DNA from 2 places in the Streptomyces sp. NPDC096048 genome. Region 2 is predicted to be linked to the other one. Evidence: riboswitches for the same ligand, from Rfam matches in the RefSeq annotation. Region 2 holds a riboswitch; the other holds the start of a gene.
What was found. Region 2 has a riboswitch for glycine ahead of gcvT (glycine cleavage system aminomethyltransferase GcvT). Riboswitches for the same ligand answer to the same signal wherever they lie in the genome.
Positions count from the first base shown of each region.

Region 1: it holds a riboswitch for glycine, as region 2 does, so the genes downstream of both, gcvP (aminomethyl-transferring glycine dehydrogenase) here and gcvT (glycine cleavage system aminomethyltransferase GcvT) in region 2, are expected to answer to the same signal.

Region 1 is NZ_JBIWGG010000004.1:666,326-673,532, forward strand. It holds gene gcvP (aminomethyl-transferring glycine dehydrogenase) at 1-2,779, opposite strand, end outside; glycine riboswitch at 2,957-3,052, opposite strand; gene ACIQ6R_RS14410 (PRC-barrel domain-containing protein) at 3,212-3,589, shown strand; partial or broken gene ACIQ6R_RS14415 (DNA polymerase IV) at 3,745-5,171, opposite strand; gene ACIQ6R_RS14420 (MerR family transcriptional regulator) at 5,242-5,925, opposite strand; gene ACIQ6R_RS14425 (bifunctional nuclease family protein) at 6,117-6,590, opposite strand; gene ACIQ6R_RS14430 (MerR family transcriptional regulator) at 6,674-7,207, opposite strand, start outside.
Region 2 is NZ_JBIWGG010000012.1:232,183-239,389, forward strand. It holds gene ACIQ6R_RS31000 (enhanced serine sensitivity protein SseB) at 1-728, opposite strand, end outside; gene ACIQ6R_RS31005 (AAA family ATPase) at 824-1,492, opposite strand; glycine riboswitch at 1,672-1,765, shown strand; gene gcvT (glycine cleavage system aminomethyltransferase GcvT) at 1,923-3,056, shown strand; gene gcvH (glycine cleavage system protein GcvH) at 3,184-3,561, shown strand; gene glyA (serine hydroxymethyltransferase) at 3,576-4,838, shown strand; gene ACIQ6R_RS31025 (L-serine ammonia-lyase) at 4,936-6,303, shown strand; gene ACIQ6R_RS31030 (MFS transporter) at 6,420-7,207, shown strand, end outside.

The DNA.
Region 1 (7,207 bases), on a different contig from region 2:
CCCCGGCCGGGAAGACGGCCTCCTCGCGCGTGTACGCGTGGTCCCACTCACCGCCCAGCGCACCGGCGGTGTGCGGCGCACCCCGCAGCGGGTTGTCGTCCGCGGACCAGGCGCCGGAACCGACCTTCTCGATCTCCGCGCGGATGGCGATCATCGCCTCGCAGAAACGGTCCAGCTCGGCCAGGTCCTCGGACTCGGTCGGCTCGATCATCAGCGTGCCGGCCACCGGGAACGACATCGTCGGCGCGTGGAATCCGTAGTCGATCAGCCGCTTGGCGACGTCGTCGACGCTCACGCCGGTCGCCTTGGTCAGCGGGCGCAGGTCGATGATGCACTCGTGCGCGACCAGCCCGCCGGGGCCGTTGTAGAGCACCGGGAAGTGCGGCTCCAGGCGCTTGGCGATGTAGTTGGCGGACAGCACGGCCACCTGCGTGGCGCGCTTGAGCCCCTCGCCGCCCATCAGCCGGACGTACGACCACGAGATCGGCAGGATGCCGGCCGATCCCCACGGCGCCGCCGAGATCGGGCCGACGCCCGTCTGCGGACCGGCCGCGGGCTGCAGCGGGTGGTTGGGCAGGTACGGCGCCAGGTGCGACCGTACGGCCACGGGGCCGACGCCGGGACCGCCGCCGCCGTGCGGGATGCAGAAGGTCTTGTGCAGGTTCAGGTGCGAGACGTCGCCGCCGAAGTGACCGGGCTTGGCGAGTCCGACCAGGGCGTTGAGGTTGGCGCCGTCCACGTAGACCTGGCCGCCGGCGTCGTGCACCCGGGCGCAGATGTCGGCGACGTGCTCCTCGAAGACACCGTGCGTGGAGGGGTACGTGATCATCAGCACGGACAGCTCGTCGCGGTGCTTCTCGATCTTGGCGCGCAGGTCCTCGACGTCGATCTCGCCATCCTCGGCGGTCTTGACGACGACGACCTTCATACCGGCCATGACGGCGCTCGCGGCGTTGGTGCCGTGCGCTGAGGACGGGATGAGGCAGACGGTGCGCTGGTCGTCGCCGTTGGCCCGGTGATAGGCGCGTACGGCGAGCAGACCGGCGAACTCGCCCTGCGACCCGGCGTTCGGCTGGAGCGAGACCTTGTCGTACCCGGTGACCTCGGCGAGCCGCTCCTCCAGCTCACGGATGAGCGTGAGGTAGCCCTGCGCCTGCTCGGCGGGCGCGAAGGGGTGCAGCTGCCCGAACTCGGACCAGGTGACCGGCTCCATCTCGGTGGTCGCGTTGAGCTTCATGGTGCAGGAGCCCAGCGGGATCATGCCCCGGTCCAGCGCGTAGTCCCGGTCGGCGAGGCGGCGCAGGTAGCGCAGCATCGCGGTCTCGGAGCGGTGCTGGTGGAAGACGGGGTGGGTGAGGAAGTCGTCGGTGCGCAGCAGCGCCTCGGGCAGCGTCTCCTCGGTCGCCGCGTCCAGCGACTCGATGTCGCCCTCGACGCCGAAGGCGTTCCACACGCCGCCGACCTGGGCGCGCGTGGTGGTCTCGTCGCAGGCGAACGACACGTGGTCGGCGTCGACGAGGCGCAGGTTGACGCCGTTCTCGCGGGCGGCGTGCACGACCTCGGCGGCCCGGCCCGGCACCCGCGCGGTGACCGTGTCGAAGTAGGCGCCGTGGACGATCTCGACCCCGCCGGCCGCGAGGCCCGCGGCGGTGATGGAGGCGTACCGGTGGGTGCGCCGCGCGATGGCCCGCAGTCCCTCGGGGCCGTGGTAGACGGCGTACATGCCGGCCATCACGGCGAGCAGCACCTGCGCGGTGCAGATGTTGCTGGTGGCCTTCTCGCGGCGGATGTGCTGCTCGCGGGTCTGCAGGGCGAGGCGGTAGGCCTTGTTGCCGTCGGCGTCCACGGAGACGCCGACCAGGCGGCCCGGCAGGCTGCGCGCGAAGTTCTCGTGCACCGCCATGTAGCCGGCGTGCGGTCCGCCGAAGCCCATCGGCACACCGAAGCGCTGCGTCGTGCCGATGGCGATGTCCGCGCCCAGCTCGCCGGGCGAGGTGAGCAGCGCCAGGGCGAGCAGGTCGGCGGCGACGGTGACCAGGGCGCCGAGCTCGTGCGCCCGGTCGATCACCGGCTTGATGTCGCGGACGGCACCGGAGGCGCCCGGGTACTGGATCAGGACGCCGTTGATCTCCCGCTCGGCGACCTCGGCCGGGATGCCCTCGCCCAGGTCGGCGACGACGACCTCGACGCCGGCCGGCTCGGCGCGGGTCTGGATCACGGCGATGGTCTGCGGCAGGGCGTCCGCGTCGACCAGGAACAGACCCTTCTTGTTCTTGCCCATGCGCCGGGAAAGGGCCATCGCCTCGGCGGCGGCAGTGCCCTCGTCGAGCAGCGAGGCGCCCGAGGTGGGCAGGCCGGTCAGCTCGGCGACCATCGTCTGGAAGTTCAGCAGGGCCTCCAGGCGGCCCTGCGAGATCTCCGGCTGGTACGGCGTGTACGCCGTGTACCAGGCCGGGTTCTCCATGACGTTGCGCAGGATGACCGGCGGGGTGAACGTGCCGTAGTAGCCGAGGCCGATCATGGAATCGAGGACCTGGTTGCGGTCGGCCAGCGAACGCAGCTCGGCCAGCACCTCGGCCTCGGAGCGCGCGCCGGGCAGGTCCAGCGCGTCTGCGTTCTTGATCACATCCGGCACCGCGGCGGTCGTCAGCTCGTCGAGCGAACCGTAACCGACCTGCGCGAGCATCTTGGCCCGTGCCTCGTGGTCGGGGCCGATGTGGCGCTGCTCGAAAGGCATTGCCTGTTCGAGCTCGGAGAGCGGGGTGCGATGGGCGGTCATTGCGGAGGCCTCCTGGTCTGACGACCTTCGAGGGGCACCACGGCGCGGGTACCCGAACGGCCTCCCCCTCTGTCATCTCAACCTGAGAGCTTCACCGGGCGGGCCCGAGGGCGCTCCCGGCTTTCACCGTCGGTGAGAGCGGAAGCCGTCGACACCCGCCCTGCTTTCCAGAGTGACCTCGTCCGTGCGGTACGTGAGCCTGAGAGATTCCGGGGAGGATTTGCTCCTTCGGCGCCTCCGATGGTGTCCGGAGGACTCTCCCGCGCGGGGTCAGCAGCCGTTTGCCAGCGTACCAGCGAGGCCGGCGCACGAACCTTCGAGTGGCCGACCGGCCATATGTGCTCTTTTGTAGTACTACGGATGATTTGGATGATTTCGGCGGCTGGTGGGTCGGCTGGTGCGCGACCCCAGTGCGACCAAGTGGAGGGCCCCGTGCGTACCGACATCGACCCGCGCAACCTGATCGGCCGCAAAGCGTTCGACCGCAACGGCACCCGGATCGGAACCGTCGACGAGGTCTATCTCGACGACGCCACCGGCGTCCCCGAGTGGGCGGCCATACGCACCGGCCTGTTCAGCCGGGACGCCTTCGTGCCCCTGGAGCCGAGCGAACTGCTCGACGGCACCTTGCGCGTGCCCTTCGACCGGTCCTTGATCAAGGAGGCCCCCGACTTCGGCGTCGGCCGCCACCTCTCACCGGAACAGGAACTCCAGCTCTACCACCACTACGGTCTCGACGTCGCCGCCCCTCCCCCGCACCCCGACCACGACTTCGGCAAGCTGGCGGGCCAGGGCAAGGAGGAGGGCTGACGATCCGGCCCTACGGCCCCTGCCGCCCGGGCGGCCTGTCCAGCGGAACACGCCGCGGCGGCCCGGCCGCGCCGATCCGGCGCCGCGGACTTCCCGCGACCTGTAGCTGCCCGACAAGGACAGGGACAAGGTCCTAGCCGGGAGCCAGATGCGCGGGCCCCTCCGGGCCGGTCTCCGCGTCGGTGCCCCCGCCGAGGCCAGGGCCGGCCTCCGTGGTCGTCGGCCCGCCCGCCCCGGGTCTTCGGGGCACGGTCGGGACCAGCGGCAGCGGTTCCGCCGGTGTCAGATCGGGGTCGTCCACCGGGAAGGTCCGCACCCGGCCGGTCTCCGAGTACGGCGTCTCGAACCGCACGGTGACCCGCCCCAGCCCGCTGCCCTGCACCCACCCGTGTCCGTACTCCGCGTGCCGCACGTCGTGCCCCGACGGCCACCGGCGCTCGGCGGGGGCCGGCCGGTCCTCCTGGACGGGCTCGGCGTCGGGCTCCTCGGCGACTTCGTCGACCCGGTCGCCCGCCGCCTGCGCGAACAGGTCCTCCTGCGTGTAGTCGGCGAGCCCGCTGACGCCGACCCCGAGCAGCCGCACGCCGCCGGTGGTGTCCACGGAGTCCAGCAGCCGGGCCGCGGCCTCCCGCACCACCGCCGGGTCGTCCGTGGGCCCCCGCAGCGTCTCGGAGCGCGTCAGCGTGGAGAAGTCGTACCTGCGCACCTTGAGCACGATGGTCCGCCCGGACAGCCCCGAGCCGCGCAGCCGCCGCACGCACCGGTCGGCCAGCCGCCCCACCTCCACACCGACCCGCACCCGGTCGTGGATGTCGACGTCGTAGGTGTCCTCGACCGACACCGACTTGGTCTCCCGCTCGGCCACCACAGGTCGCTCGTCACGGGCCAGTGCCATGGCGTGGAGGGCGTGCCCGTGCGCCTTGCCCAGCAGCCGTACGAGCTCGTCCTCGCCCGCCTCGGCGATGTCGCCCACCGTGGTGATCCCGGCCCGCCGCAAATGGTCTCCCGTGGCCGGCCCCACGCCGGGCAGCGTCCGCACGGTCATCGGTTCCAGCATGGCCCGCTCCGACCCCGGCGGGATCAGGACCAGCCCGTCGGGTTTGGCCTCCTCCGAGGCGATCTTGGCGAGCATCTTGGAGGCGGCCAGCCCCACGGAACCGGTGAGGCCGGTGACGGCGCGGATGTCCGTACGCAGCTTCGCCCCGGCCAGCCGCGCCGACTCCGCGTCCCAGGCCGCCCCGCCGGCCTCCAGGTCCACGAAGGCCTCGTCCAGGCTCAGCGGCTCCACCAGCGGCGACAGCCCGCGCAGGAGCCGCATCACCTGCTCGCTGATCGACCGGTAGAGCTCGAAGCGCGGGACCAGGTACGCGGCGTGGGGGGCCAGCCGCCGGGCCTGGCCCATGGGCATCGCCGAGTGGACGCCGAAGACCCGCGCCTCGTACGAGCAGGTGGCGACCACACCCCGCGGTCCGAGACCGCCCACGACGACGGCCTTCCCGCGCAGACTCGGCTTGGACGCCTGCTCCACCGAGGCGAAGAAGGCATCCATGTCGAGATGCAGGATCGTGGGCGAGGTTCTCACATCTCCGATGCTGCCCTACGCCACTGACAATGCCCGTCCGAGCACGGGGGTGTGCCGGGTGCGGCGGTCTTCAGACCGCCCGGTTGCGCCGCCGCGCCAGCTCGTCCGCCGGGTTGTGCCCGACCAGGGTCTCCCCCGTGTCGATCCGCTCCCCGTGCAGCTGCGACAGCGCGCTCTCCACATCCCGCCAGACCACGCCGACGGCGATCCCGAAGATGCCCTGGCCGCCCTGGAGCAGGGCGTGCACCTCGTCGGGCGAGGTGCACTCGTAGACCGTGGCTCCGTCGCTCATCAGCGTCATCCGCTCCAGGTCGCGGAAGCCACGCTCCCTGAGATGCTGGACGGCGGTGCGGATGTTCTGCAGTGACACCCCGGTGTCGAGGAAGCGCTTGACGATCTTCAGCACGACCACGTCGCGGAAGCTGTACAGGCGCTGCGTCCCGGAACCGTGTGCGGGTCTCACACCGGGTTCGACCAGGCCTGTACGAGCCCAGTAGTCGAGCTGCCGGTAGGTGATACCGGCGGCAGCGCAGGCCGTCGGCCCGCGGTAGCCGATCTGCTCGGACGCCATGGACGTCGCCCCTCCGCTGCTCGGGACGGCAGCCGTTCGCTGCGGAACAGGGTCGGCCGCCACACCGTGCTGGGGATGCCCCCCGCCGGCGCGGAGCCGAGAGTTCGTGGGAGGGTACGGACCGCTTGCCCCGAAGCTCTGCCCGGGGCCACCCCCAGCCGTACCGTCGCCGCTGATTCTCACGCCGACCTCCGTCCTTGACCTGCCTCCTCGACGGTAGGCAGTCACCAAGGGTGCGTCAACGATCGCCACACTCGGCACGCCGAGTGATAATCACCCTACGAGTGGTTTCGCGTACCCGATCGCGGGGAAAGGCTAGCCGAATGTGCCCGGAGGGGCCGCGCGGCCCCCGGTACCGCTCCGGTCCCCGCGGCTCACTGGTTACTGGTCCCGAAGTCCTCCGGCGAGATCTGGTCGAGGAACTCGCGGAACTTCTCCACCTCGTCCTCCTGCTCGTCCGGGATGGCGATACCAGCGTCGTCGAGCACCGTGTCGCTGCCGTAGATCGGCGTTCCGGTGCGCAGGGCCAGCGCTATGGCGTCGGACGGCCTGGCGCTCACCTCGACGCCGCTCGCGAAGACCAGCTCGGCGTAGAAGACCCCGTCACGCAGGTCCGTGATGCGTACTTCCGTGAGCTCCTGGCCGACGGCCTCCAGCACGTCCTTGAACAGGTCGTGGGTCAGCGGCCGCGCGGGAGCCATGCCCTGCTGGGCGAAGGCGATCGCCGTCGCCTCCCCCGGCCCGATCCAGATGGGGAGGTAGCGGTCGCCCCCCACCTCGCGCAGCAGCACGATCGGTTGGTTGGAGGGCATCTCGACCCGGACACCTACGACATCGAGCTCGTTCACACAGCAACCCTAGGCCGTGCCCGGGACATTTGGGTAGTCGGGCCGGGGTCGGGGTGGTCGTTCCGGGCTCCGGGTGCGCCGTTTCAGGGCAGCCGCACGCCGAGGGCGGTCTGCACCAGCGCCGCGTGCAGCTTCACCGCCAGCCCCGCCAGCTCCTTGGTGCGGGCCTCCGCGTGTGCCCTGGTCTGCGGGTTGCGGTGTCGCCTCAGCGGCGCCACCACCTGGTCCACGAGGCCCGCCTCCCGGTCGGCGGCGGCCTTCATCACCCGCAGGTGCCGCGGCTCGATACCGAACCGCCCCAGCTCCACCACCAGTGAGGCCACGGTGACCGCCTCGGCGTCGTACGCCCCGTCGGGCAGCGGAGCGAGGAGCCCGTACGACTCCCACTCCTTCAGCTCCTGGTCGCCGATCCGGGCGGCGGCGAGCAACTCGTCCCGCCCGATCCGGGCCGCCGTGGGTCCCTCGGCGGGCTCCAGTACGGCCTCCCCGTCCCGCGGCCGGCCCAGCGTCGGCAACGGCACGGCCTCGCCGCGTTCCATCGCGTCCAGGTGTTCGCGGATCACCTTCAGCGGCAGGTAGTGGTCCCGCTGCATGCGCAGCACCTGGCCGAGGCGCTC
Region 2 (7,207 bases):
ATCCAGTCGCAGACCGGGTCCTGGGCCGCCTCCAGGAGGACCAGGTTGACCTGGGTCTTCAGGGGGGCCTTGGCCAGGGCCCGGCCGAGGGCGTCCAGGGGGAGGGTGCGGGCGTCGTCCTCCCAGTGGGTGAGTTCGACGCCGACGAACATGACGGGGTCGGCGGTCTCGACGGCGGCCAGGCAGCGTCGGGCGGTGCGTACGACGCCGACGGCGGCGAACTCGGCGGAGGCCGCGGCCAGGAAGTCCACCGGGTCGTCCTGCCAGTCCGGCTCGAAGAGGCGGACCCGGCCGCCGGACGCGGGCCCGTCCAGCGGGGTGCGGTCGGCCCGGCACAGCTCGGCCACGGCCGGCGGCGGCAGCGGGACGCCGACCACGCCGTCCGGGTTGACGGCGATGCCGACCTGCGGGGGCAGGCCGCGGGCGAACTCCGCGGCGGGGGCGATGGAGTACGCCATCTGCGCGCCGGCGACCTGGCGGAGCTGCTCCTCGGAGCTGAACACCGGCACGTAGGCCTGGCCCTCGATCTCCAGCGAGGGCAGGTCGAGGGGGCCGCTGTTCGGGCCCCCGCCGTTCGGCAGCGGTATCCACACGAAGCTGCGGCCGAGCACCTCCACGATCCGGCCGCCGGCGCCCGGCACGCCGAGGGAGGCGGACAGCACCTCCTCCAGCTCGTTGCCGGGCCACCCGCCGTGCGGGTGGGGGTGCGCCTGTGCCGGGAAGTCCATCTGCCTACCTACCGCCTGCCTGGTACCGCTGCTGTGGCTGAAAAGGCTAACCCGTTCGGCCCTGCGGCCCTACAGTGCGTCACCCCCGCAGTGCGTCACCCCGTGAACGCGATCCGGCGGAGCGTGTTCGCCGCCGCCCGGTCCAGGAGGATCGCCGAGGTGCAGCCGGCGGGCAGGGTGCCCTCGGTCACCGCGCGCAGCAGGCGGGTGTTGGCCGCGCGGTGGCGCAGGAACGCGTACCGCGACACGCCCCGGCCGCGCTCGCGCTGGCCGGCCAGGGCCGCTCCGGCGTCGACGTCGAGCAGCAGCAGGTGCAGGGTGCCGTCCCGGCGGCGGGCCTCGCGGGCCAGCCAGCCGCGCACCCAGGCCTGGGTGCCGCAGTCGTGCACGACCACGCCCTCGCCGGAGCGCAGCGCCCTGCGCAGTCCGGCGTAGTGGGCGAGGCGGACGAGGGGGCGGTAGAGCCCGTACGGCAGGAAGCGCGGCGTGCGGCGGTCCCAGCGGTCACGGGTGTCCTGGGAGTCGATCCGCAGTCCGCGCACGGTGCGCTCCATCAGCGTGGACTTGCCGCTGCCGGGCAGGCCGGTGATCACCACCAGGTCCCGGGGTCCGAAGAGCAGGGCGTGCGGACTGTGGCCGCCCCGGTCCCGCAGGTCGCGGACGACGGGTGCGGGCAGTTCGGCGCACGCCTCCGGTGCTGGGGCGACCGGCTGCTTGGGCAGCGCGAGACCCGAGGTCGTGGCGTACGCCGTGGTCCTGTTCACCGTGATCGTCCTCCCCTGGGGCGGTTCACGAGTTCCCATCCCCGTCGAGTGTAAAGAGAAGGTAATGCGCAGGTCTCGCGTTTTCGTGCGCTTACTGCCACAGGCCGGTTACAGATCACGGTCTGCCATGGATCGGCCGGGCGTGCAATGATGGCGGCGCCAACTGCATACCGGCCGTTTGAATCCGCGCGGGAGAGTCCCCGGCCGCGCCGGGGCGCCGAAGGAGCAAGTCCCTCCCTTGAATCTCTCAGGCCCCGTTACCGCGCGGGCGAGGCACATCTGAAAAGCGGGCCGCCCCTCGACGGGCTGCCCCACCCAAGGTGCAAGTCCTGGACGCCGTACTCCGGTGGTCGTGGCGAACCTCTCAGGTTTCGATGACAGATGGGGAGGATCGACCTCGCCACGTCCTGTCCTGGGAGACGACCGACCGATGAGCAGTACAGAACTCCGCCGTACCGCGCTCGATGCCACGCATCGCGCGCTGGGCGCGACGATGACCGACTTCGCCGGCTGGGACATGCCCCTGCGGTACGGCTCCGAGCGCGACGAGCACCTCGCCGTGCGCTCCCGGGCCGGACTCTTCGACCTCTCGCACATGGGTGAGATCACGGTCACCGGTCCGCAGGCCGCCGAACTGCTGAACTTCGCGCTGGTCGGCAACATCGGCAGCGTGAAGCCGGGCCGCGCCCGCTACACCATGATCTGCCGCGAGGACGGCGGCATCCTGGACGACCTGATCGTCTACCGCCTGGGCGAGACCGAGGCCGATCCTTCTCACTACATGGTCGTCGCCAACGCCTCCAACGCCCAGGTGGTGCTGGACGCGCTGACCGAGCGGGCCGCCGGCTTCGACGCCGAGGTGCGCGACGACCGCGACGCCTACGCGCTGCTCGCCGTGCAGGGCCCGGAGTCCCCGGGCATCCTCGCGTCGCTCACCGACGCCGACCTGGACGGCCTGAAGTACTACGCGGGTCTGCCCGGCACCGTGGCCGGCGTCCCGGCGCTCATCGCGCGCACCGGCTACACCGGCGAGGACGGCTTCGAGCTGTTCGTGAAGCCGGAGCACGCCGTGGAGCTGTGGCAGGCGCTGACCAAGGCGGGCGAAGGCGCCGGGCTGGTCCCGTGCGGCCTGTCGTGCCGGGACACGCTCCGCCTGGAGGCGGGCATGCCGCTGTACGGGCACGAGCTGACGACCGCGCTGACGCCCTTCGACGCCGGGCTCGGCCGGGTGGTGAAGTTCGAGAAGGAGGGCGACTTCGTCGGCCGCGCCGCGCTGACCGAGGCCGCTTCCCGGGCCGAGCAGAACCCGCCCCGCGTCCTGGTCGGCCTGGTCGCCGAGGGCCGCCGGGTCCCGCGCGCCGGGTACCAGGTCGTCGCCGGCGGCGAGGCCGTCGGCGAGGTCACCTCCGGCGCGCCGTCCCCGACGCTGGGCAAGCCGATCGCCATGGCGTACGTCGACCCCGCGCACGCGGCACCCGGCACCGCGGGTGTCGGCGTGGACATCCGGGGCAGCCACGAGCCGTACGAGGTCGTGGCGCTGCCGTTCTACAAGCGCCAGAAGTAGACACTGGGCGGACGGCGGGGCCCTCGTCGCCCCGTCTCGCGTCCGCGCTGCTCAGCAGCGGTTCGGCAGTCCCCTCATCAGCAGCCCCCTTCACCAGCACTCCCTCGCGTACAGGAGAATTCAGGCCATGAGCAACCCCCAGCAGCTGCGCTACAGCAAGGAGCACGAGTGGCTGTCGGGCGCCGAGGACGGCGCCTCGACGGTCGGCATCACGGAGCACGCGGCCAACGCGCTCGGTGACGTCGTCTTCGTCCAGCTCCCCGAGGTCGGCGACTCGGTGACCGCGGGCGAGACCTGCGGCGAACTGGAGTCGACCAAGTCGGTCTCCGACCTGTACTCCCCCGTCTCCGGCGAGATCACCGAGGTCAACGAGGACGTCGTCAACGACCCGTCGCTGGTGAACTCCGCGCCCTTCGAGGGCGGCTGGCTGTTCAAGGTGCGCGTCACGGACGAGCCGGCCGACCTGCTCTCCGCCGACGAGTACACCGCCTTCACCGCCGGCTGAGGAGTCACCACCGCATGTCGCTTCTGAACACACCCCTGCACGAGCTCGACCCCGACGTCGCCGCCGCCGTCGACGCCGAGCTGGACCGCCAGCAGTCCACCCTGGAAATGATCGCCTCCGAGAACTTCGCGCCCGTCGCGGTCATGGAGGCCCAGGGCTCGGTCCTCACCAACAAGTACGCCGAGGGCTACCCCGGCCGCCGCTACTACGGCGGCTGCGAGCACGTCGACGTGGTCGAGCAGATCGCCATCGACCGGGTCAAGGCACTGTTCGGCGCCGAGCACGCCAACGTGCAGCCGCACTCGGGCGCCCAGGCCAACGCGGCCGCGATGTTCGCGCTGCTCAAGCCCGGCGACACGATCATGGGTCTGAACCTCGCCCACGGCGGGCACCTGACCCACGGCATGAAGATCAACTTCTCCGGCAAGCTCTACAACGTCGTCCCGTACCACGTCGGCGACGACGGCCAGGTCGACATGGCCGAGGTGGAGCGCCTCGCCAAGGAGACCCGGCCGAAGCTGATCGTGGCCGGCTGGTCCGCCTACCCGCGTCAGCTGGACTTCGCCGCGTTCCGCGAGGTCGCGGACGAGGTCGGCGCGTACCTGATGGTCGACATGGCGCACTTCGCCGGTCTGGTCGCGGCGGGCCTGCACCCGAACCCGGTGCCGCACGCGCACGTGGTGACGACCACCACGCACAAGACGCTGGGCGGCCCGCGCGGCGGTGTGATCCTCTCCACGGCCGAGCTGGCCAAGAAGATCAACTCCGCCGTCTTCCCCGGTCAGCAGGGTGGTCCGCTGGAGCACGTGGTGGCCGCCAAGGCCGTCGCCTTCAAGGTCGCCGCGAGCGAGGACTTCAAGGAGCGCCAGGGCCGTACGCTGGAGGGTGCCCGCATCCTGGCCGAGCGCCTGGTGCGGGACGACGCGAAGGCGGCGGGCGTGTCCGTCCTGACCGGCGGCACGGACGTCCACCTGGTCCTGGTCGACCTGCGCGACTCCGAGCTGGACGGGCAGCAGGCCGAGGACCGTCTCCACGAGGTCGGCATCACGGTCAACCGCAACGCCGTCCCGAACGACCCGCGTCCGCCGATGGTGACCTCCGGTCTGCGCATCGGTACGCCGGCCCTGGCGACCCGCGGCTTCACGGCCGAGGACTTCGCCGAGGTCGCGGACGTGATCGCCGAGGCGCTGAAGCCGTCCTACGACGCCGAAGCCCTCAAGGCCCGGGTGAAGACCCTGGCCGACAAGCACCCGCTGTACCCGGGTCTGAACAAGTAGACACCGCGTGTTCGGGGGCGCCGTGCCCGCCACGAGCGAGCCCGGCGCCCCGCCCCGAAGCACCACCTCTGCACCACCCCCGTTCTGAGGAGTCCCCGTGGCCATCTCGGTCTTCGACCTGTTCTCGATCGGCATCGGCCCGTCGAGCTCCCACACGGTCGGCCCGATGCGCGCGGCCCGCATGTTCGCCCGCCGCCTGCGCAACGAGGAGCTGCTCGGCTCCGTCGCCACGGTCCGCGCCGAGCTGTACGGCTCGCTCGGCGCCACCGGCCACGGCCACGGCACGCCCAAGGCGGTGCTGCTCGGCCTGGAGGGCGACTCGCCCCGCACGGTGGACGTGGAGACGGCCGACGAGCGCGTCGAGACGATCAAGGCCTCGGGCCGCATCCGCCTCCTCGGCGAACACGAGATCGCCTTCGCCTACGACGACGACATGGTCCTGCACCGCCGCAAGGCCCTCCCCTACCACGCCAACGGCATGACCCTGTGGGCCCACGACGCGGCCGGCACGGAAGTGCTCTCCAAGACGTACTACTCGGTCGGCGGCGGTTTCGTCGTCGACGAGGACGCGGTGGGCGCGGACCGCATCGTGCTCGACGACACGGTGCTGAAGTACCCCTTCCGCACCGGCGACGAGCTGCTGCGCCTGTCCCGGGAGACGGGCCTGTCCATCTCGGCCCTGATGCTGGAGAACGAGCGGTCCTGGCGCGACGAGGACGAGATCCGCGAGGGCCTGCTGGAGATCTGGCGCGTGATGCGGGCGTGCGTCGACCGCGGCATGTCCCGCGAGGGCATCCTGCCGGGCGGCCTGAAGGTCCGCCGCCGCGCCGCCAACACCGCGCGCAAGCTGCGCTCGGAGGGCGACCCGCTGGCCCTGTCCATGGAGTGGATCACCCTCTACGCCATGGCCGTGAACGAGGAGAACGCGGCCGGCGGCCGGGTCGTCACGGCCCCGACGAACGGGGCGGCGGGCATCATCCCGGCGGTCCTGCACTACTACGTGAACTTCGTGCCCGGCGCCGACGAGGAGGGCGTCGTCCGCTTCCTGCTGGCCGCGGGCGCCATCGGCATGCTCTTCAAGGAGAACGCCTCCATCTCCGGCGCCGAGGTCGGCTGCCAGGGCGAGGTCGGCTCCGCCTGCTCCATGGCGGCCGGCGCGCTCGCCGAGGTGCTGGGCGGCTCCCCGGAGCAGGTGGAGAACGCCGCCGAGATCGGCATGGAGCACAATCTCGGCCTGACCTGCGACCCGGTCGGCGGCCTGGTCCAGATCCCGTGCATCGAGCGCAACGGCATGGCCGCGGTCAAGGCGGTCACGGCGGCGCGGATGGCGATGCGGGGCGACGGGTCCCACAAGGTGTCCCTCGACAAGGTCATCAAGACCATGAAGGACACCGGCGCGGACATGTCGGTCAAGTACAAGGAGACGGCGCGGGGCGGGCTGGCGGTCAACATCATCGAGTGCTGAGGGCGAGGGCTGGGGGCGGGGCGGGCCCGTCTCACATCGTGACATGTGGCGACTGAAAACTGAGACGCCTGAGATCGTGACGGTGCCAGCACATTTCGCACGTGAAAGACCGAGAGATGCCCGCACCAGCCACCGGATCAGCCCCGGCACCCGTCAATCCGCGGTCCCGCGTCCTCATCGCCAGCCTCATCGGCACGACGATCGAGTTCTACGACTTCTACATCTACGCGACCGCCGCCGTCCTGGTCTTCCCCTCGCTCTTCTTCCCGAACAGCGACCCGACCACGGCCCTGCTGTCGTCCTTCGCGGTCTTCGGCGCCGCGATGGTGGCCCGGCCGATCGGGGCCGTGTTCTTCGGACACCTCGGTGACCGGCTCGGCCGCAAGAAGACGCTGGTGGTCTCGCTCCTCACCATGGGCATCGCCACGTTCCTGATCGGCGTACTCCCGACGTACGCACAGGCCGGCTGGGCCGCCACCGCGCTGCTCGTGCTGATGCGGCTCGCGCAGGGCTTCGCGCTCGGCGGCGAGTGGAGCGGCGCCGCCCTGGTCGCGACCGAGAACGCGCCCCGCGGCAAGCGCGCCCTGTACGGGACCTTCCCGCAGCTGGGCGCACCGCTCGGTTTCATCATCGGCAACGGCCTGTTCCTGATCATCGGGGCGCTGCTGCCGTCCGCGGCAGGTGCCGACCCCACGCAGCCCTCCGAGGCCTTCACGAGCTGGGGCTGGCGCATCCCGTTCCTGTTCTCCGCCGTGATGGTCGCGATCGGCCTGTGGGTGCGCTCGCGGCTCGTGGAGTCGGCGGTGTTCGCCAGAACGCAGCAGGCCGGGAAGGTGCGGAAGCTGCCGCTGGTCACCGTGGTCCAGGGCCACTGGAAGCAGCTGATCCTGGGCACCTTCATCAT